2 regions of the Thioclava sp. genome follow, and region 1 is predicted to be linked to the other one. Evidence: riboswitches for the same ligand, from Rfam matches in the RefSeq annotation. Region 1 holds a riboswitch; the other holds the start of a gene.
What was found. Region 1 has a riboswitch for cobalamin ahead of ACN0SD_RS14880 (energy-coupling factor ABC transporter permease). Riboswitches for the same ligand answer to the same signal wherever they lie in the genome.
Positions count from the first base shown of each region.

Region 2: it holds a riboswitch for cobalamin, as region 1 does, so the genes downstream of both, ACN0SD_RS09830 (TonB-dependent receptor plug domain-containing protein) here and ACN0SD_RS14880 (energy-coupling factor ABC transporter permease) in region 1, are expected to answer to the same signal.

Region 1 is NZ_JBLXEM010000013.1:42,426-52,232, forward strand. Features, by position in the region: gene cbiT (precorrin-6Y C5,15-methyltransferase (decarboxylating) subunit CbiT) at 1-1,076, shown strand, start outside; gene ACN0SD_RS14860 (cobalamin biosynthesis protein) at 1,073-1,405, shown strand; gene cobM (precorrin-4 C(11)-methyltransferase) at 1,402-2,187, shown strand; gene ACN0SD_RS14870 (cobyrinate a,c-diamide synthase) at 2,184-3,503, shown strand; gene cobA (uroporphyrinogen-III C-methyltransferase) at 3,500-4,246, shown strand; cobalamin riboswitch at 4,267-4,486, shown strand; gene ACN0SD_RS14880 (energy-coupling factor ABC transporter permease) at 4,520-5,185, shown strand; gene cobF (precorrin-6A synthase (deacetylating)) at 5,250-6,011, shown strand; gene ACN0SD_RS14890 (hypothetical protein) at 6,313-6,663, shown strand; gene ACN0SD_RS14895 (DMT family transporter) at 6,751-7,668, shown strand; gene ACN0SD_RS14900 (glutathione S-transferase family protein) at 7,946-8,623, opposite strand; gene yghU (glutathione-dependent disulfide-bond oxidoreductase) at 8,656-9,519, opposite strand.
Region 2 is NZ_JBLXEM010000005.1:250,314-260,120, reverse strand. Features, by position in the region: gene ACN0SD_RS09845 (ABC transporter ATP-binding protein) at 1-183, opposite strand, end outside; gene ACN0SD_RS09840 (FecCD family ABC transporter permease) at 183-1,166, opposite strand; gene ACN0SD_RS09835 (ABC transporter substrate-binding protein) at 1,163-2,044, opposite strand; gene ACN0SD_RS09830 (TonB-dependent receptor plug domain-containing protein) at 2,019-3,920, opposite strand; cobalamin riboswitch at 4,057-4,257, opposite strand; gene ACN0SD_RS09825 (DUF475 domain-containing protein) at 4,287-5,333, opposite strand; gene ACN0SD_RS09820 (DUF1499 domain-containing protein) at 5,448-5,873, opposite strand; gene speB (agmatinase) at 5,870-6,841, opposite strand; gene ACN0SD_RS09810 (SLAC1 anion channel family protein) at 7,524-8,537, opposite strand; gene ACN0SD_RS09805 (RrF2 family transcriptional regulator) at 8,841-9,329, shown strand; gene ACN0SD_RS09800 (hypothetical protein) at 9,556-9,690, shown strand.

The DNA of each region.
Region 1 (9,807 bases):
TAAGCCTGATCGACGCACAAGGTCGGGGCCGCGCGTGGTCAGTGCCTTTTGATCTTGCCCCTGTGCTGGCGTTGCGCGGGCGGCCGGTGGTGGTGCTGGCCTCGGGCGATCCGTTCTGGTTTGGCGTGGGCGGCGCGTTGGCCCGACATCTTGCGCCCGAGGAATGGTGCGCACATCCGGTTGCGGGTGTGGTGTCGCTGGCCTGTGCGCGCCTTGGTTGGCGGGTCGAAGAGGTTCGTGCGATGGGCTTACATGCCGTCGGTTTTGCGCCGCTTGGTAGTGAAATTCATTGCGGGATGCAGATTGTCGCAACGCTGCGTGACGCTAAAGCGGTGCCGGAACTTGCGCAATGGCTGACTGAAAACGGCTTTGGCGCGGTGCAGATGCATATTCTTGAACGCCTTGGCGGCCCACACGAACGCCTCCGTCAGACGCGGGCGGATAGCTTTGCGATTGCAGATGTCGCAGCACCTGTGACGGTGGCGCTTGATGGCGTAGATTTGCCAGTCGGGGCTGGTCTGTCGCGCGTTCCGGGGCGTCCTGAAAGCGCATTCGTGCATGACGGGCAAATCACCAAATCAGCCGTGCGCGCGCTTACGCTTGCAGCACTGGCGCCGCGTCCGGGCGAGATGTTGTGGGATGTTGGCGCGGGATCGGGGTCAATCTGCGTTGAATGGGGGCTTGCGGGCGGTCGAGCGGTTGCAATTGAGCCACGCGCGGACCGCTGCGCCAATATCCGCGCCAATATCGACGCATTCGGTTTAACCCGCCAGATTACATTGGTTCAGGGGCACGCCCCCGAGGTGCTGGCGGAAAATCTTCCGCCACCGGATGCGATCTTTGTCGGAGGCGGTGGATCGGGGGCGCTTTTTGACGCGCTGTGGGGACATCTTGGGCCCGGCGGGCGCCTTGTTTGCAATGCTGTGACGCTAGAGACCGAGGCCCTGTTGGTGGCCTTGCACGCGCGCCTCGGCGGCACGCTGACCCGGATTGAGATCGCCCAAGCTGCGCCTTTGGGACGGATGCGCGGCTGGCTGCCCGCGCGCCCGGTCGTGCAATGGGCGGTAACGCGATGAGGGTCGTGGGGCTTGGGTTTCGCGGAACGATTACGCCAAAGGCCTTGGCGGCTGCGTTGGAGCAGGCCGGGGCATTTGATTGCGTGGCCACTGCCGCGCAAAAAGCGTCGGCATTGGCCGCAGCCTTGCCGGGGGTGCGGGTGGTGGGCGTCGACGTGGCGGGGGTGGCAACGCCGACGCAATCCAAGGCATCGCTCAGCGCGTATGGCACCGGCTCGGTGGCAGAAGCTGCGGCACTCATCGCCGCAGGGGCGGGCGCGCGGCTATGCCATACGCGTAGAATTATCGGCGGCGTGACCATCGCGCGCGCACAAGGAGATAAGATATGACAGTGCATTTTATCGGAGCCGGACCCGGAGCGGCCGATCTGATCACGTTGCGTGGGCGCGATCTGATCGCATCCAGCCCGGTGTGTCTTTACGCGGGCTCGCTGGTGCCAAAGGCGCTGCTAGATCATTGCCCCGAAGGCGCAAAGATCGTGAACACTGCTTCGCTGAGCCTTGATGAAATTACCGATGCGATCAGTGCGGCCCATTTCGAGGGCAATGACGTGGCGCGGCTGCATTCGGGTGACCTGTCGGTCTGGTCCGCGATGGGCGAGCAGTTGCGCCGGTTGCGCGCGCTGGACATTCCCTATGATGTGACGCCCGGCGTGCCGAGCTTTGCCGCCGCCGCTGCGACACTTGGGGCCGAGCTAACCTTGCCGGGCGTGGTGCAATCGGTGGTGTTGACGCGCACCTCGGGACGCGCGAGCGCGATGCCCGAGGCAGAGAGCCTGCAAAACTTTGCGCGCACCGGGGCGGTGCTGGCGATTCATCTCTCGGTTCACGTGTTGGAAAAAGTCGTGGCTGATCTGTCCCCGCATTACGGCGCGGATTGCCCGGTGGCGGTGGTCTGGCGTGCGAGCTGGCCTGATGAGCGGGTGGTGCGCGCGACCTTGGGAACGCTGAAAACAGCCGTCGGCGATGAGATGGCGCGCACGGCTTTGATCCTTGTCGGACGCTCAATCGGCGCCGAGGAGTTTGACGAAAGCCGTCTTTATTCGGGTGATTATGATCGCCGGTATCGCCCCGTTGGCACCAATCCGCGTTTCCCCGGGGCTGGCGCATGACGCCGGGGTTGGTGATCTCCGGTGCGGCTTCGGGTGTGGGGAAAACAACCTTCACACTGGGGCTTATGGCGGCGTTGCGGGCGCGCGAAATGGCGGTGCAGCCCTTCAAATGCGGCCCCGACTACATTGATCCGGCCTTTCACACGGTGGCGGCGGGACGCGCGTCGCTCAACCTTGATGGCTGGGCCATGGCGCCTGCGCAGATTTTAGACCTCGCGGATAGAGAGGCCGATATTGCTGTCGCAGAAGGCTCGATGGGGCTGTTTGATGGCGTGGCGCAACCGGGCGAAACCGGGGTCGGAGCAAGCGGGGATATCGCCGCCCTGATGGGCTGGCCGGTCGTTCTGGTGATTGATGTCACGGGGCAGGCGCAAAGCGCAGCGGCTGTGGCGCAAGGTTTGGCGCAGTTTCGCGAGGATGCGCAAGTCGCGGGGGTGGTGCTGAACAAAGTCGCCTCGCCCCGCCATGAGGCGTTGGTGCGCGCGGGGTTTGCGCAGGCCGCGATCCCGGTGCTTGGCGCGCTGCCGCGTCAGGCGGGAATTGAGTTGCCATCGCGCCATCTGGGACTAGTGCAGGCCGAAGAGACGGGTGACCTCGAATCCCTTCTCGCCAAGGCGGGGAATGTCGTGGCGGCGCATTGCGATCTTGATGCCATTGTCGCCGCAGCGCGTGCCGGGCAAAGGAAACCGGCGGTGCATCGTCTCACACCACCGCCCGGAATGCGGATCGCTTTGGCACGCGATGCGGCTTTTTCTTTCGTCTATCCCCATCTGATTGAGGGCTGGCGCGCGGCGGGCGCGACCATCTTGCCGTTTTCGCCGCTGGCTGACGAGGGGCCTGACGATAGCGCGGACTGCTGCTGGCTGCCGGGGGGCTATCCCGAGTTGCATGCCGGGCGTCTGGCCGCGAATGCAACCCTGCGCGCCGGGATTGGGCGTTTTGCACAAACCCGGCCCGTTCATGGTGAATGCGGCGGTTACATGGCTTTGGGTGCAGGGTTGATTGATGCGCAGGGGCAGCGCCATGCGATGCTTGGGCTACTTGGGCTTGAGACCAGTTTTGCCAAGCGCAAGATGAATTTGGGCTACCGTCTGGCGCGGTTGAGCGCGCCGATCCCGGGCCATGCGGTTGGTGCGCGCTTGCGTGGGCATGAGTTTCACTATGCGACGATCCTATCGCAGCCCGATGCGCCCTTGGCCGAGGTTTGCGACGCTAATGGGGCTGGCGTGGCGCAAACCGGTTCATGGCGAAAGGCCGCAGGTGGTGGCCAAGTTAGCGGCACGTTTTTTCACTTTATTGCAGAGGCCAGCCTATGAGTGAATTTGTCTCGTTCGTTTCCTCGGGCGCCGGAGACCCCGATTTGTTGACCCTCAAGGCGGTTGATCGGTTGCAACGCGCCGATGTGGTGTTGTTTGATGACCTCGCCTCGGGGGCGATCCTAAGTCATGCGGGGCCGCAGGCCGAATTGATTGCCGTGGGCAAGCGCGCGCGCCGCCCTTCGGTCAAACAAAACCACGTTAGCCGGTTGCTGGTGGATCACGCACGCACCGGCGCGCGCGTGGTGCGGCTCAAATCGGGCGATTGCGGTATTTTCGGGCGACTGGAAGAAGAGATGATCGCGCTTGATGCGGCCGGGATCGATTACGAGATCATTCCCGGCGTGCCATCTGCGTGCGCGGCGGCGGCGGCGGCTGGGCTGCCCCTGACACGGCGCTTGTCGGCGCGGCGGGTGCAGTTTGTGACCGGCGCGGATGTGACCGGCGATTTGCCCGAAGCGCTGAACTGGGCGGCACTGGCCGATCCGGGGGCCACGACAGTGGTTTATATGGGTAAACGCACGTTTCCCAAGCTGGCGGCTCAGTTGATTGCGCAAGGAATGTCGCGCGACACGCCCGCGCTTTTGGCCCAAGCTGTGGGGCATGCGGAACAAAAACTGCAACGCAGCACAATTGGTGCGCTTGCCGATCAGCTTGCGCAGGCGTGCCCCGATCAACCCGCGTTGATCTTATATGGGCCTCTTGCTGGCGAGGCCGAGGACAAGCACTCAACCGGGGCTTGACGTTACATGCGCGCTCGCGTTTACCTGAACCCCTGTTTGGTGCCCATGATTGCGCAAAGCGCAGGGCTCAATCGGGAACGGGGAAGGGTGGACCAAGTTGCGGCACCCAAAGCCCCGGCCGCCCCCGCGACTGTATGCGGCGAGCGCGCTCTGAAAAACCACTGGGGATGTGCCCCTGGGAAGGTAGAGTGCCGCCTCGACCCGCGAGCCAGGAAACCGGCCATCAGGTCAACTCAACCAGCCGTCGGGTGTGACGGCAAGGAGATCTGTAATATGCATATCGAACCGGGCGTCGTCACGGGCGCCAAACTCATTCTCAGCTACGCAACCGCTGCTACTGCGGGGGTGTATACGCTCAAGACCGCCTATGAAGCGGTGCGCCAACAAGGGCTTGGCTCGCTTGTGTTGCGCACGGCCATCGCATCGCTCGCAGTTTTCACCTTTTTCCAACTGATGCCGCATTACCCGGTTGGCGTGTCCGAGGTGCACCTTATCCTAGGCTCGACCTTGTTTCTAACGCTCGGGGCGGCACCTGCCGCGATTGGTCTGTCGCTTGGGTTGCTTATTCAGGGCCTGTTTTTTGCGCAGTTCGATCTGCCGCAATACGGCATGAACGTGACCACGCTGCTGGTGCCGTTGTTCGGGCTGCAATACCTCGCGCAGCGCCTGATTGCGCCGGGCACTGCCTATGTTGATCTCAAATATACGCAGGCGCTTGCGCTTTCGACGGCGTATCAAGGCGGCATCGTCGGCTGGGTGGCGTTCTGGGCGCTTTATGGACAGGGCTTTGCCGAGATCGGTCAGGTTATGACCTTCGGCGTCGCTTATATGTCGGTCATCTTGCTTGAACCGCTGGTTGACCTAGCGGTTCTTGGTGCGGCCAAGCGGCTGCATGCGCTCAAGGGCTCGGTTTGGGTGACCCCACGCCTTTTTGCCTGAGAACAGCCGGGAATTTGCAAATGTTTGGGAGGCTTCGGCCTCCCTTTTGCGACGGAGCACTTAGATGATCGAGCTTAGCCTGATCGGTATTGGAACCGGCAACCCTGATCACATCACGGCGCAAGCCGTTAAGGCGATGAACGCGGCCGATCTGATCCTGATCCCGTTGAAAGGGGCGGATAAATCCGACCTCGCCGGGCTGCGAAGGACGTTGTTGTCGCAACATTTGGTCAATGCGGAGACACAGGTTGTCGAGTTTGACCTGCCAGTGCGTGATGCCGCCAACCCGTCCTATTCTGTGGGCGTCGCCGACTGGCACGATGCAATCGCTGCAGCGTGGGAACACCAGATTTGCGCGGTCTTGGGCGCAAATCCTGCGGGTCGCGTAGCGTTGCTGATATGGGGCGATCCGATGCTGTATGATAGTAGCCTGCGGATTGCCCAACGGTTGGGGCGGAGGATCCCTGTGGTCCCGCACGTGATCCCCGGCATCACCGCAATTCAGGCGTTATGTGCGGCTCATGCGATACCGCTCAATGAGGTGGGCGCTCCGGTGATTATTACCACGGGGCGCCAACTGCGCACAAATGGCTGGCCAGTAGGGGCCCAAACGGTTGTCGTGGTACTGGACGGGGAGTGCTCTTTCCAGGCGCTCGACCCGGAGGGGATTTCGATCTGGTGGGGCGGCTGCGTGGCGATGCCGCAAGAGGCACTGATTGCGGGACCATTACGTGCGGTTGGGACGCAGATCATCACCACCCGCGCCGCCTTGCGCACAAAGAACGGTTGGGTGATGGATGTTTATCTAATGCGTCGCGGGAATTGAGCTGGCTAACTGGCGCAACACTTTGCAGCAAAAGTTCAGCCCTCATGTAGATGAATTTACTCGCACCGAAGTCCGGAACTTGCAGGCGTATTTGTAAGACGTCAGGGCAATGAAAGCGTTTAGCCGTCGCGCCAAAATGAAAGTCGCCATGAAGACTGTGAGATGTGCGTGCCGTTGATCATGATGCCCTATTTAGAGGCTTTCTGAACCATCCCGTTCGCTGACCAGAAAGCGATTGCTCGCAACGGCTGAGACGAATTCGGTCACTTTGCCTGGGGTCTGGTCCTTCAGTGGAGGAGACATGGCCCTGCTTATTCGTGCTGCATCGCTCGCAAAAATGCCCGGTGTCTCAATTCGTAGGGGCAAACGCTCAAAAAGGTGTCTGAGATTGATGGAGATGGAGGGCGAGATGCAAGGCCAAGCAAGCAATGCTGAGACGTTTGCAAGGAACGCGGTCGCGATAAAGGCCTTCTCGCGCATCGCAGAAGTTTGGAAGATGAGCGCGGCGGAAGCTGCCGGTGTTGATGGCAGTAGCACAGTGATGGCCCTTAACCTCGCCGAACGGCAAGTAAGGACTGGAACTGGTGGTCTGCTGCATGCCGCGCGAATGATCGTTCTGGACCGAGGTCGACTGATCACATTCGTAGTGTAGAGGGAACCGCGTGATGTTTTAGAAAACCTTGGAATGTTGTGGGCGGAACGGTAAGGCTTGGGCTGGCCCACGCTTCTGGAATCGCAAATGACACGAAGTCCCACGTTCGGCATCTTCCTCGCCCTTTTCGGGGCGCTGGCGATCACGCCTGACACATTGCTCATGCGGTGGTCCGAGATGAATGGCTCCCAGATGGTCGCTTGGCGCGGGCTCCTGATGGGCTCGGCGATGCTACTGGCTTGGCTGATCTTCCGGTGGCGCCACCTTCAAGGCGATCTGCGTGCCATCGCCTGCGGGGCGGGGCTTCTGATCGTGCTTTGCCAAGCTTGCAACGCCTCGCTCTTTGCTATCGGCATCGCGGTGGCGCCGGTCTCGGTCGTGCTATTCAGCGTTGCTACCGTGCCAATCTTTGCCGCGCTGCTGTCGCGGATGATTATGGGAGAGACCGCGCATTGGACAACGTGGGTTGCGACAGCGTCCGTGTTGGCTGGCATCGGCGTCGCTGTTTTCGGGACAGCACCCGCGCAGACCACCGGCAGCCCGCTGCTTGGCGCTGCAATAGGGCTGGGTGTTGCGATGTTCCTCGCGCTCAGTTTCGTTATCATCCGAGCCAATGCGCAATTGCCGATCCTGCTAGCCGTAGGGGTCGGGGCAACGCTGGCGGGCCTTGCAGGTCTTGCCTGGACGGGAACGAGCGCGATGATGGCAGGTCACGTCTGGGCGATCGCGCTTGCGGGCGCTCTTGTGCTGCCAGTGTCGTTCTTCTCGCTATCGCTTGCATCGCGCTACACGCACCCGTCGAACGTCAGTCTGCTGATGCTTCTCGAAACGGTTCTCGGCCCCATCTGGATTTGGGCCGGAACCGACGTGGCACCGACCCCTGCCATGCTGGCCGGCGGCGCGATCGTCATTGTTAGTCTCGCGCTCTATCTTTGGCATATTGGACAGCGCCAAGTCCGAGCGCGTCAATTGGTGCCAACGCCTGACGAGACAGGAAAGAGCTAAGTCCCAGTGTCTTTCTGCAATGCAGTAGCGGTCAGCTTTGCGGGGTGACTTTAAAGAAAACATGCGGCCATGCGGCGTTTGGATTTTTATTTTCGCCCTCTGCCAGCCAGTTTTTAGTGCTGTTCTGGTTAATGGCTTTTAGCCGATCTACGACATTCGTGCCTAGTATTGCATGACTTGGAATATCCGCGACGTCATCCCAAGCTGGCAGAGTTCACTGTGCGAACACCATGTCCGAAGGCCCGCCCCGAGAGTTTCGGCTTGGGGCGGGCGAATATCATGCGTTCACGTAGTTGCTTGGGAATAACGCGCGAAGCGAGGCTTCATCACCGGGCGTTTTGAAGGTCTCGCCCTTGCCGATCTGCTGCGCCTTTTCAACGGCAGGGCGTGCGTTGATCGCCTTGAACCAGCGCGCGACTTCCGGAAAACGCTCAAGACCTTCGCCGCCCAACACCCGCTCGCCGCGGATGGCCCAGCCCCATGCGGAAATATCGGCGATGGAATAGCTGTCACCTACGATGAACTCACGGCCCTTCAGGTGGTCATTGAGCACCTGATAGTGACGCTCTGCTTCGCGCATGTAGCGGTTTTTAGCATAGGGGAGGTCTTCGGGTGCGCTGTGGTGGAAGTGAACGCTTTGCCCCGAAAACGGCCCCAGACCCGAGGCAATGAACAGCAGCCAAGACAGCAGCGCACCGCGATCTTGGGGCGCGACGCCCAGCTTGCCCGTCTTGTCTGCGAGATAGACAAGGATCGCCGTGCTGTCGAACACGACGGTGCCATTGTCATCGATTGCAGGCACCTTGCCATTGGGGTTGATGGCCCGGAATTCCGGAGTGTGTTGCTGGCCCTGCGCGGTGTCGACCGGCACCACTTCGTAGGGCAGATCGGTTTCTGCCAAGAACAAAGCGATTTTCAGCGGGTTCGGCGTGGGGTGATAGTAAAATTTCAACATGTCGTATCCTGTGGGCTTGAGAGAAGCGGGGATCATTCAACCGCGGCTGCAATTTTGTCTTGGGTTTTCGTGTCGAAATCGGACGCGTCATGGCGTTCGTGCAGTTGCTCGTTCAGCGGGCCACGGGTGCGGTTAACGATGCGGCCCCGTTGCACGGCGGGACGGGCAAGGATCTTGTCGGCCCAGCGACGCAGATTGGTGTAGCTTTCCACATCAAGGAACTCGCCCGCATCATAGGCTTCACCCAAAACCAGATTGCCATACCAAGGCCATGTCAGCATATCCGCGATGGTGTATTCGTCGCCGCCCAAATAGCGGTGCTCGGCGAGTTCCCGGTCCAACAGATCCATCTGGCGTTTTACTTCCATCGTGAAGCGGTTGATCGGATATTCGAATTTCTCCGGCGCATAAGCGTAGAAGTGACCGAACCCGCCCCCCAGATAGGGCGCAGAGCCTTGCAGCCAGAACACCCAGTTCAGGATCTCGGTGCGTTGCGCAGGATCGCTTGGCAAAAACGCCCCGAATTTCTCAACCAAATACAGCAGGATTGAGCCGCTTTCGAACACGCGCGTGCCGGTGTCGCGATCCAGCAGCGCCGGGATCTTGGAGTTCGGATTGAGCGCCACGAAACCAGAGGAAAACTGATCGCCCTCGCCGATCCTGATCAGATGGGCGTCATATTCCGCGCCCGTTTTGCCAAGCGCGAGAAGTTCCTCGAGCATGATCGTGACCTTCTGGCCATTGGGCGTGCCCATCGAATAGAGCTGAAGCGGGTGCTTCCCGACGGGAAGTTCCGCGTCAAAGGTTGCGCCTGCGATTGGACGGTTGGTCTTGGCCCAATCGCCGCCATTTTCGGCATCCCATGTCCAGACCTTGGGGGGGGTATAGTCGGCCATAGCGTGTTTTCCTTTCAAGTGGATCGCGTGCCTAAACTTGCGCGGCAGGATGCGTTTGTCGCAGGTCAGGCGTGTCTAAATGGCGGTGTTTTTTGCGCGAAAAGGCGGGCGAATACTCTCGGGCTTCGTCATGACCACCTTCAAAGCTGTCAGGGAGGTCGCATGGCGGCCTGTTTTTCGACGTTCTTGTGACTCCATACGCATTCTTGAGTGATCGCTCAAGTATTTTCGTGTCAATCACAGGTTTGTGATTCCGGGCGGTAGAAACACCGCTCGGCCCTTATAATC
Region 2 (9,807 bases), on a different contig from region 1:
CTGCGCCAGAGAGCTATCTCCGCGATGCGCGATCAGCCCTAAAGCGGCGCGCATTAACGTCGTCTTGCCTGCCCCGTTCGGCCCGATCAGGCCGATAAACTCGCCGGGACTGATGGAGGCCGTCACACCATCCACCACCGGGCACTGTCCGCGCAGGACGCTTAGGTTTTGCAGGTCCAGCATCATGTTTCCCGCCCCATCTTGCGGATCATCGCAAGGAAGAACGGCGCGCCCACGATGGCTGTCAGCACCCCCAATTTCAGGTCGCGCTCAGGCGCAATCACCCGCGTCGCGATATCGGCGGCCAGCAACATCGCCGCCCCTCCAAGCGCCGAGGTCGGCAGCAGCCGCGAGGGGCGTGACCCCACCGCGCGGCGCAGCAGATGGGGCACCACAAGCCCGACAAAGCCGACCGCGCCCGCAACTGCCGTGGCCGCCCCCACCATCAGCGCACTGCCAAACACGATCTGCAGGCGCAGCCGTTTCAGCGACACCCCCATCGAAGCGGCGGCATCCTCGCCCAGACTCAGCGCATCCAGCCCCGCCCCCGAGCGCAGCAAAATCACCGCGCCAAGCGCAAGAAACGGCGCGGCCAGCGCGACATGGCTCATCGAGCGATCCGCAAGCGAGCCCATCATCCAAAACACGATCTCAGCCGCCGCATAGGGCGATGGCGCAAGGTTCAAAACCAGCGCCGTCGCCGCCCCCGCCAGCGCCGCCACCGCGATCCCCGCAAGGATCAGCACCAGCGCGCGCGCCTCGTGCCCCGCCAGCGTCAAAATCAGCGCCACCGCCACACCCGCACCCGCCAGCGCCGCCAACGGCAAGGCCAACGCGAAGGCGGCATAAAGCCCAGTCTGGATCGCAATCACCGCCCCAAGCGCAGCCCCCGCCGAGGTGCCAATCAGCCCCGGTTCTGCCAGCGGATTGCGCAAAAACCCCTGCATCGCGGCCCCCGACAGCCCCAAAGCCGCGCCCACGCCGACGCCCAGCAGCGCACGCGGCAGGCGCAACTCGCGCATCACCAGCCCCGGCGCGCCGTGCCCCGAGATCAGCGCGCGCAGCCCCTCAAACGGGCCGATCCCCGACGGCCCGATCAGCAGCGAGGCGGTAAACAGCGCCAAGACCAGCACCGTCAAACAGATGAGGATCGCGCGGTAACTCATTTTATTGCCTTGTTTTGTTCGATTTCGCGACCCAAAGCGGCCAGATCCGCCACCGCGCCCAACATCGCAGGTCCGCCACAGGTCCAGCGGGCATCGCGCAGGCCCCGCACGGTCGGCAAATCGCGCAGAACAGGATGATCAAGCACCTCTTGCGCACGGCTCGTGCCCATCTTGCCCTGACTGCCGCCCATGATCACCAGATCGGGGCGGTCCATCACCAGATCTTCTAGCGGCAAACGCCCGCCCCAATCCAGCCCCGGCCCGCTGACGACGTTGTCAAACCCCGCCATCGCAAGGATCTGCCCCTCCAGCGTGCGCGGCCCGTAAACATAGCCCGACGGCCCGATCACCGCCGCGCGCAGCCCCGGCGCGGGGGTGCGGATCGCCGCGAGCCGCGCATCAAACCCCGCAAGCAGTTTCGCGGCGCGATCTGGGTGGCCCAGAAGCGCGCCCATCGTGGTGATGCGCGCGCGGATTTCGGGCAGCGAGGTGCCCGGCGGCAGTTGCTCAACCCGCAGACCCAGTGTTTTCAGCATCGCAATCGTATCGGGATTAGACCATGTATCGGCCAGCACCAGATCGGGATGCAGGATCGAAATTTCCTCGGCACGTCCATAGTTTGCGCGGTAATGCTCAGCCTGTTTCCAACGCACCGACATGCTTGGGTCGGTCGCGAAATGGCTAAGGCTGACGATCTGGGCCGGATCAGCCAGCGCCAAAGCCAGTTGATCAGTGCATAGGTTCATCGAGACGACACGGGCAGGCGCAACAGGCGCGGAAGTCTCCCCCCGCGCCGCGCCCACAAGCAAAAAGCCCGCGGACATCAACGCGACAAACGCCGCGCCAAGGCGATCAGAACGCCGCACGCAGACCGACATAGGCGGTGCGCCCGGCGCTCGCATAGCCCCACGCCTCGCTATAGTTTTCATCGGTCACGTTATCGATCCGTCCGACCAGCGAAACGCCGTTATCCAACGCATAGCTCCCCGAGAGGTTCACCAGCGTGTAATTGGGCAGTTCCGCAATCGGCGACGGGAATGGGAGGAAAAACTGACCATCGTAATTGCCCGAGACATGCTTGATGGCGAGGGTGGCTGCGCCGCGCCCCTGTGCAAACGAATAGGTCGCCGCAAGGTTGGCCTCGTGCGCCGGGCGGCGCGTCAGATAGTCCCCGCTGGCATCGCGGGCGTGGGTGTAGGTGTAATCAAGGCTCATCAGCAAGTTTGACGTCACCTGATACTGACCCGAGATCTCGACCCCGTAGGATTTCGAGGTGCCGGGCAGGTTGGTTGATGTCGTGCCGTAGCCGCTAATCTTGTCGCTCACGTGCTGCTGGAACAAGGTAACGTCGATATTTCCGCGCTCGCCGAAGCTGTATTGTGCGCCAACATCAATGCCGCGAACGGTCTCAGGGCGCAGATTGGGATTGCCCGAATATACCCCCGGCACAAAGCCGAATTGTTCATACATATCGGGGTTCACGATGGCTTTGCCAATCGAGCCGTGCAGGCGAACCGCGCTGGCAGGCACCTGATAGGAGGCTGCGATATTCCAAGTCGTGCCATCTTCGAATACGTCGTTGAAGATGCGTCGCACCCCGGCCTCTAGCCCAAGCCCATTATCGAAATCACCCGAATATTGCAGCGCAGCCGAGCGTGTGGTGCGCTGATAGGCAGAGGGGCCAAAGCCGTAGTCAGAGGAAAAGTGATCGGTCTCTTCTTGTGCGGCAAAGGCCAGTGTCTGGCGCGCGGCCTCAACCGTTGTGGCGTCAAGCGCGTAGGTCGCGGTGTAGTTCAACTCGCGATGCTGGCTTGAATTAGACGAGCCAAGCACACCCGAGGAATAGTTTTTGAACCCGATATCGGTGCCCGCATAGCTAAGCTTGTGCTGAAGCCTGCCACCAAGGCTGTCGGCCTTGAACCAGAGCTGGCCGAACGTATCCCGGCGCTTTCCGACATTGTCAGCATCGACTACGTAGGCCGCCGCAGACCCCGATCCAGTCGCCGAGTCATAGTCGTAATTTTGATACGATTGGCGCAACATCACCCCGGCGGTCAACCAGTCGGTGATGTCATATTGCCCCGTGATCGTCCCCGTCGAAAGAGTCGAGGAATCGCGCTGGCCACCATCGCCCGAGATATCGTAGCCGCCTTTGTGATCTTGCGCGATGCTAAAGGCGATCTGCCCACGCGCGCCCCTATATTGCGCATTATAGTTGACATGTGTCGTGCCATACGACCCGTAACCAATGCCCGTCTGCTGATGCAGCCCCGGTTCGCTTGCCTTTTTGGTGGTAATCGAGATCACACCCGCCGCCGCATTGGCCCCGCCAATCACTGATTGCGGACCGCGCAACACCTCGATGCGTTCGATATCAGCCACGTCTAGCCCGTTGAAATAAAACGCGCCATTGTAGCCCGCCGAGGCTTTGACGCCATCAATCAACACCACGGTCATATTTGAATCACCGCCACGGATGAACACACTGCCCAGCGACGCATCGGTTTGGGTGACCGCCACACCGGGCACGCTCGAAAGCGCTTGCGTCACGGTTGCATAGCCGAGCCGGTCGATCTCATCAGCGGTGACGACTGTATAGCTGCGCCCATAGGTCAAGGCATTCAGCGGCTTAGAGCCAAGCGCGCCCGAAAACACAATCTCATCCAGCGCATAGGGTTGGCTGTCTTGCGCCAACGCGGGGGTGGCGAGTGCGGTGGATAGCAGCAGGGCCGTCGTAAGTTGGGTGGTTTTCATATCCAAATCCCTCGGAACGCAGCACGTAGCTTGCGTGAACTTCGTATTTTAAGTCTTTGGAAAAATGCCATTTCCGCCGACGGTGAAACTGTCACCACGAGCGGAATACCGCCTCTCCCGCACACCCCGCGCAGGCAGAAAGGATGAGCGCCTCGGCAGGTCTCCTGGCTTGCGGGTCGTCGTTCAAGCTGGCCTTCCCGGATCATCGACCCAGTGGCTAAGTCAGCCGTCACTCACCGCTCACAGTTGCGGGGGCAGCCCCGGAATAAGCACAACGCGCGCTGCACCGGGTTCCCTTTTGATCCGCAGGTGCGGAACCGAAGTGGCCCCCGGATGCCCGCTCATAGCCGCCCTGTCAAGGAAATTTCAACGCTCGTGAGCGATCCGTGCGCGCCTGTTGAACCGGATCGAGGAAAACAGCGCGAACCCGATCAGCCCCGCACCAACCAGCCCGGTGATCGCCTCGGGGACATGCACGAGGGTCTGGGCAAACATCACCATCGACAGGATCAGGATCGACCAGAACGCACCATGTTCGAGATAGCGGAATTCTGACAGCGTGTTGCGTTCCACCAGCATCAGCGTCATCGAGCGCACATACATCGCCCCCACGCCCAGCCCGATGGCGATCAGGAACAGGTTTTGCGTCAGCGCAAAGGCCCCGATCACGCCATCAAAGCTAAACGAGGCATCGAGCACTTCGAGATACAGAAATCCGCCCAGACCGGCGCGCGCAGTGGCGGCGGATAAACTGGCGCGGTCTAGCACCTGCCCCAGCACCTCAACGGCCAGAAACGTCGCCAGCCCCGCAACCGAGGCGAACAGAAAGTCACCCTCACTCCCCTCGGGCAGGATCCAGGTGAAGCCAAGGATCACCAACAGCACAAAGCCGATTTCAAGCCCGCGCACCGAGGCACAGGCCCGCATCCGGCATTCAAGCGTTGCGATCCAATCGACATCCTTGCCCTCGTCGATAAAGTAATTCAGCGCGACCATCATCAGGAATGCGCCGCCAAAACCGGCAATCGACAGATGCGCTCCGTCGATGATGCGGGCGTATTCGGCGGGCTGTTGCGCGGCCAGTTGGATCGCCTGCCACGGCCCGATTCCGGCGGCGATCACCACAATCAGCAGCGGAAACAAGATGCGCATCCCGAACACCGCAATCACGATACCCCACGTCAGGAACCGCTTTTGCCAGATCGGGCTCATAGTCTTGAGCTTGTTGGCATTCACGATCGCATTGTCGAAACTGAGCGAAATTTCCAGCACTGCCAGCACCGCCGCGATCAGCAGAAACGAGATCGCCCCGCCCCATGTGCCCGAATGCTGATACCCCAGCGCGAATGCCCCGAGGAGTCCTGCGATGGTGACCAAGAAGGCCCAAGTAAAATATCGCATCGCGCTGGTCATGCTGGCTCCCGCTGTCCCTTGCTGGCATGGAGCGCAAATAAGAAGCCCCCGGCCCGCGCACAAGACATGGCACTGCAAGAGAATTTGGTTGTGGCAGGAATGCCTGTGTGGGCGCTAAAGACCCGCCTCGTCCAGCCAGCCCTTGATGCGTTTGGCGTTCACCCCAAGATCAAAGGAGCCAAACACCAGATGGCCGCGAATTTGCACTGTGTCGCCTGAGATCCAGACATTGGTGACATCGGGAAAGCCCCAGAATGCCGAGCGGGTGACATAGCTGGCGTGTCCTGCCTCAAGGCTGCCCGCCACCTGCCGGGTGCGCGCGCTGGCGCGAATGATGCGGTCCAGCGCACTCATCGCGGCGACCGGATCGCTCGGCGTGCGCGCGGCCTGAAAGCTGCCCGTTTCGGGGTAGTCTCCGGGTGGTTTTGCCAGCCCGCCCACCGCGTAACGCGCCGGATCAATCGAGGCCAGACGCACATAGGCATCGCCCGCCGCGATCAGTACGACGACAATGGCTACGCTCCAGATCAACACCTTCATACGCCCTCCTTGCGCAGCCCCCAGCCTGCCAGCGCCAGCAGCTCAGTTGCGACATGCGCCCCCGCAATCGCGGTCGCGCCGGTCGGGTCATAGGGGGGGGACACTTCAACCACATCGCCGCCGACCATGTTGATACCCTTAAGCCCGCGCAGCAAAGCCGCTGCCTGCCAGCTTGCCAAGCCACCCCAAACCGGGGTGCCGGTGCCGGGCGCGAAGGCCGGATCAAGACCATCGATATCAAAGGTGATATATGTGGGTCGGTTTCCCACCACGTCACGGATGCGCGCCAGCGTCGCGTCGATCCCGTCTTGATGGACCGAGGGCGCATCCAAAATCGTAACGCCCAGCGTATCGGGGTTGTCGGTGCGGATGCCGACCGAGACGGTGGTCTCGGGCGCCACCAGCCCCAGTTTCAGCGCCTTATACAGGAAGGTGCCGTGGTCGATCCGGCTCATGTCGTCATCTGCCCAAGTGTCGGAATGGGCGTCGAACTGGATCAGCGCCACGGGGCCGTGTTTGGCCGCCACCGCGCGCAGGATCGGCAGCGTGATGAAGTGATCACCCCCCAGCGTGATCGGCACCACTCCGGCATTGATGATCTGCGCCAGATGTGCCTCGATCCGGGCGGGCACCTCCGCCACATTGGCATAGTCAAACGCCATGTCGCCGTAATCGACGATTGCCAGTTCGCTCAGCGGATCATAGCCCCAGCCATAGGGCGCATCGAACGCTTGCAGGGTTGACGCCTCACGGATCGCGCGCGGGCCAAACCGCGTCCCGGGACGGTTCGTCACCGCCTGATCAAAGGGGATGCCCGTCACCGCAATCTGCGCGCCGCTCAGGTCTTTGCTGTAACGCCGGCGCAGGAAACTGGTCGCCCCGCCAAAGGCGTTCTCGAAACTCAGGCCGCGCAGTTCAGCGCGCGTAAAAGCCTGATCGATCTGTGTCTTCGCATCTTCAAGCGCCATGACGCCCCCCTTTTTCTAGCTACAGATGTGGCGCGGCGCGCGAGATAGGTCAAGCGTGCGCCGCATCGCCCAGCGACACCCCGCCACACCTGCGCGCACTCACGTTGCGGGCAAAGTTGATCCGAATCTAGCCGTTCACCGTTTCATTGCCTTGGGCTGATGACACTTCTTCGAGCTACGGCGGACTTCAGCCACAAAAAAGTTATTCGTTACCGCGCTTGCCGAAAGCACAGCACTTGCAAGCGCCGCTTTTGCAGATGACGCTGAACTCGATGTAGCCTTATCTTGACGAGGTCTTAATGGGCCGTGGCGCTACCTTGACCGGATCAGGATAAGCGCGGCCTTGCGCAGTTCATGGCTGAGAGTTGTGCGGCCTGTCGCTAAGGCTTCAACGTGAGGGCGAAGTTTACGACCCCTTCGGTCCGATCAAAAAACCTGGCGCAGACGTGCTGCCCAAGATCGTTTTCCCGATCCTGCTCGCGCGCACGAAAAGCACGCCCAAGCCCTACACGATGCTCACCGAGCAATATGACGGGCCGAAAAGATCGAAACACCTTGGCGCGCGGGGGGCAATCTCGCTCGCTGTTTTTATGGGGCTGGACGGTCACACTCCTGCACGACTGCGCCACGAAAAAGGGCGGGGAAATGCCCACCCTTCAACGCTTGAATATGTCGGAACGGTTTACTCAGGTTGGCAAATCTCGCCGCGCACAATACCGACAACGGTGCGCCAGACCAGCCCGATGATCAGGATCGTCAGGGCCACCAAAAACGCCATCCCCAGCCGCTCATGCGCGACGGAATGGGCGTATTCGCCATGCAGGAAGGTGGCGATAGTCAGCGCAGCCAGCGGAAAGCTGAGCGCCCAATAGCTCATCGCGAAAGGCAGGCGCAGGATGCGGGGCACTTGCACCGCCACGAGCGCTGCAAACACATAGGCCAGCGACAGCAGGATATGGGCGAACGGATCGACCCCGTGGCCTGCCACGGCCCCCGGCGTGACCGGAGTCCCCGTCAGGCGCAGCCATGAAATAAAGGCAATCGCAGGGGGCGCAATCATGATCACCAAGGTCGGTTGCAACTTGCCCGGCATCGGGTCGTGAAACACCAGTCGGTTAAACACCAGCGTCAGCAAGATCAGCCAGAAGATCAAACCGGCAGAAAAGAACAGCCAGCTAATTTCAACAAAACCGAGCTGCGCACCGGCGACCGGAACAATCACATTGCCCACCGCCGGGATGAACCACGCGGGGTTCAACTGCCCATGCATGAACGAGCGCGTGCCGATCCAGTTCGTGACAACCGCCAGCGTCAACACCCCTTGCAGTGCCGTGCCCACGACCCACAGGCTCAGCGCCAAGGGCATCGAGACGGTCATCGCGATGATCGCCAGCAATAGCAGCGACACGGCAATGGTCGGGAAAAACGCCAGCCGGACCGGGTGATGCCACTCTTCTTTCAGCGCCTGGGGGTATTTCGCTGCCTTGGCGAGATAAAACCCAAGGATCAGCACAAAGACGATTGCCGTGAACGCAAACATCACCTGATAGGGCAGCGGCCCCAGCCCCATCGGCTTGGCGGCCGCGCGCAGGGCCAGCGTGAAGCCTCCCAAGCCCATCGTGGTCGCGAAAAACGTGATCGGGAAATGCTCGAGCCTGTTATGGGCGTCGCTTGGCGCCATTTCTGTCGTGCTCATTTTACCGTCTCCATGCTGGGCGCCAGGGGCGACCTTTGCCTAAGGGGTTCATATCTAAGGTAGGGCAGGTTGCACCAATAGCCCCCGGCCCTGCGACACCACGAAGTACGATTTGCGCGAGCCATGCAGGGCGGCCCGAAAACATATTCGAGACACTGCATGTATCGCATCACTCCCCGTGACGGGCGCTGACATAATGACGCATCTGTGATGCATTTTTTCGTGCGCGCGACATGACTCAAATCAAACAGTTCGCGCGAAATACCTCGTAAGAATGAAATCACCCAAGCCTCGGAGGCATAGATGCGGCTGACCACTCGAAGCAACCTCGCGATGCGTGTGCTGATGTTTTGTGCGGTAAATCCTGGCCAGATCGTGCGCAAACACGAGATCGCCGTAGCCTGCAATGCCTCGGAGAACCATCTTGCGCAGGTGGTAAACACGTTGGCCCAGACCGGGTTCATCAAGACCCATCGTGGGCGTTCTGGCGGTTTGGAACTTGCGCGCGCGCCGGCGAAAATCGGGGTTGGGGATGTGCTGCGCAGCTTTGAGGGGATTTTGCCCTTCGCCGAATGTTTTGACGCGGACACAAATACTTGCCCGCTATCGCAGGCCTGCTTGTTGCGCGAGGCGTTGATGGATGCGCTTGAGGCGTTCTATACCTCGCTTGACCGCAAGACGCTCGCCAATCTGGTCGAGGATAACGCGGCCCTTGAGGCGATTTTGCATATGGACGGGGGCAAGCGCGGGCGCATCTGTGCCGCAGGCGGCAAAGTAAATACAGCGTCCTAGCAAAGATCAGCGCACCCCAAACACCGTGCCACAAAAAAGCCCGAATCATCGGCCTTCAGCGCGTTTCGTGTCGCTCGCGTCACAGTTTCTTAACGCGCGATCACGCGAATGCGCTCAAAATTCAGTTTTTCTTGACCCCCCCTTTAAACGGCCCAAGCCTCAGCCTAATTGTCGCACTATAAGCGGGACTCACCCCGCAAACGCGACTCATGATGAGGCAAGTGTCATGCAACAGCAATCGGGCGGCCAATCTGGCCAACAACAACAGGGCGGATCGCCCCGTCCCAGCCAGCAACAGGGCCAAAGCGGCGGCGCGCAGCAGCAGGGCGGCACCGTCTTCAAAGACTGGGCGTCGATCTAGCATCGCCTTGGCGACGCGCCCTCACGGGGGCGCGAGTCGCCTGCCCTGACAGGCGCTATTTTTCGCAATATTGCGCCGATTTCCAGATCGACTTGCGCAATCTTGCGCCCCGCGCCA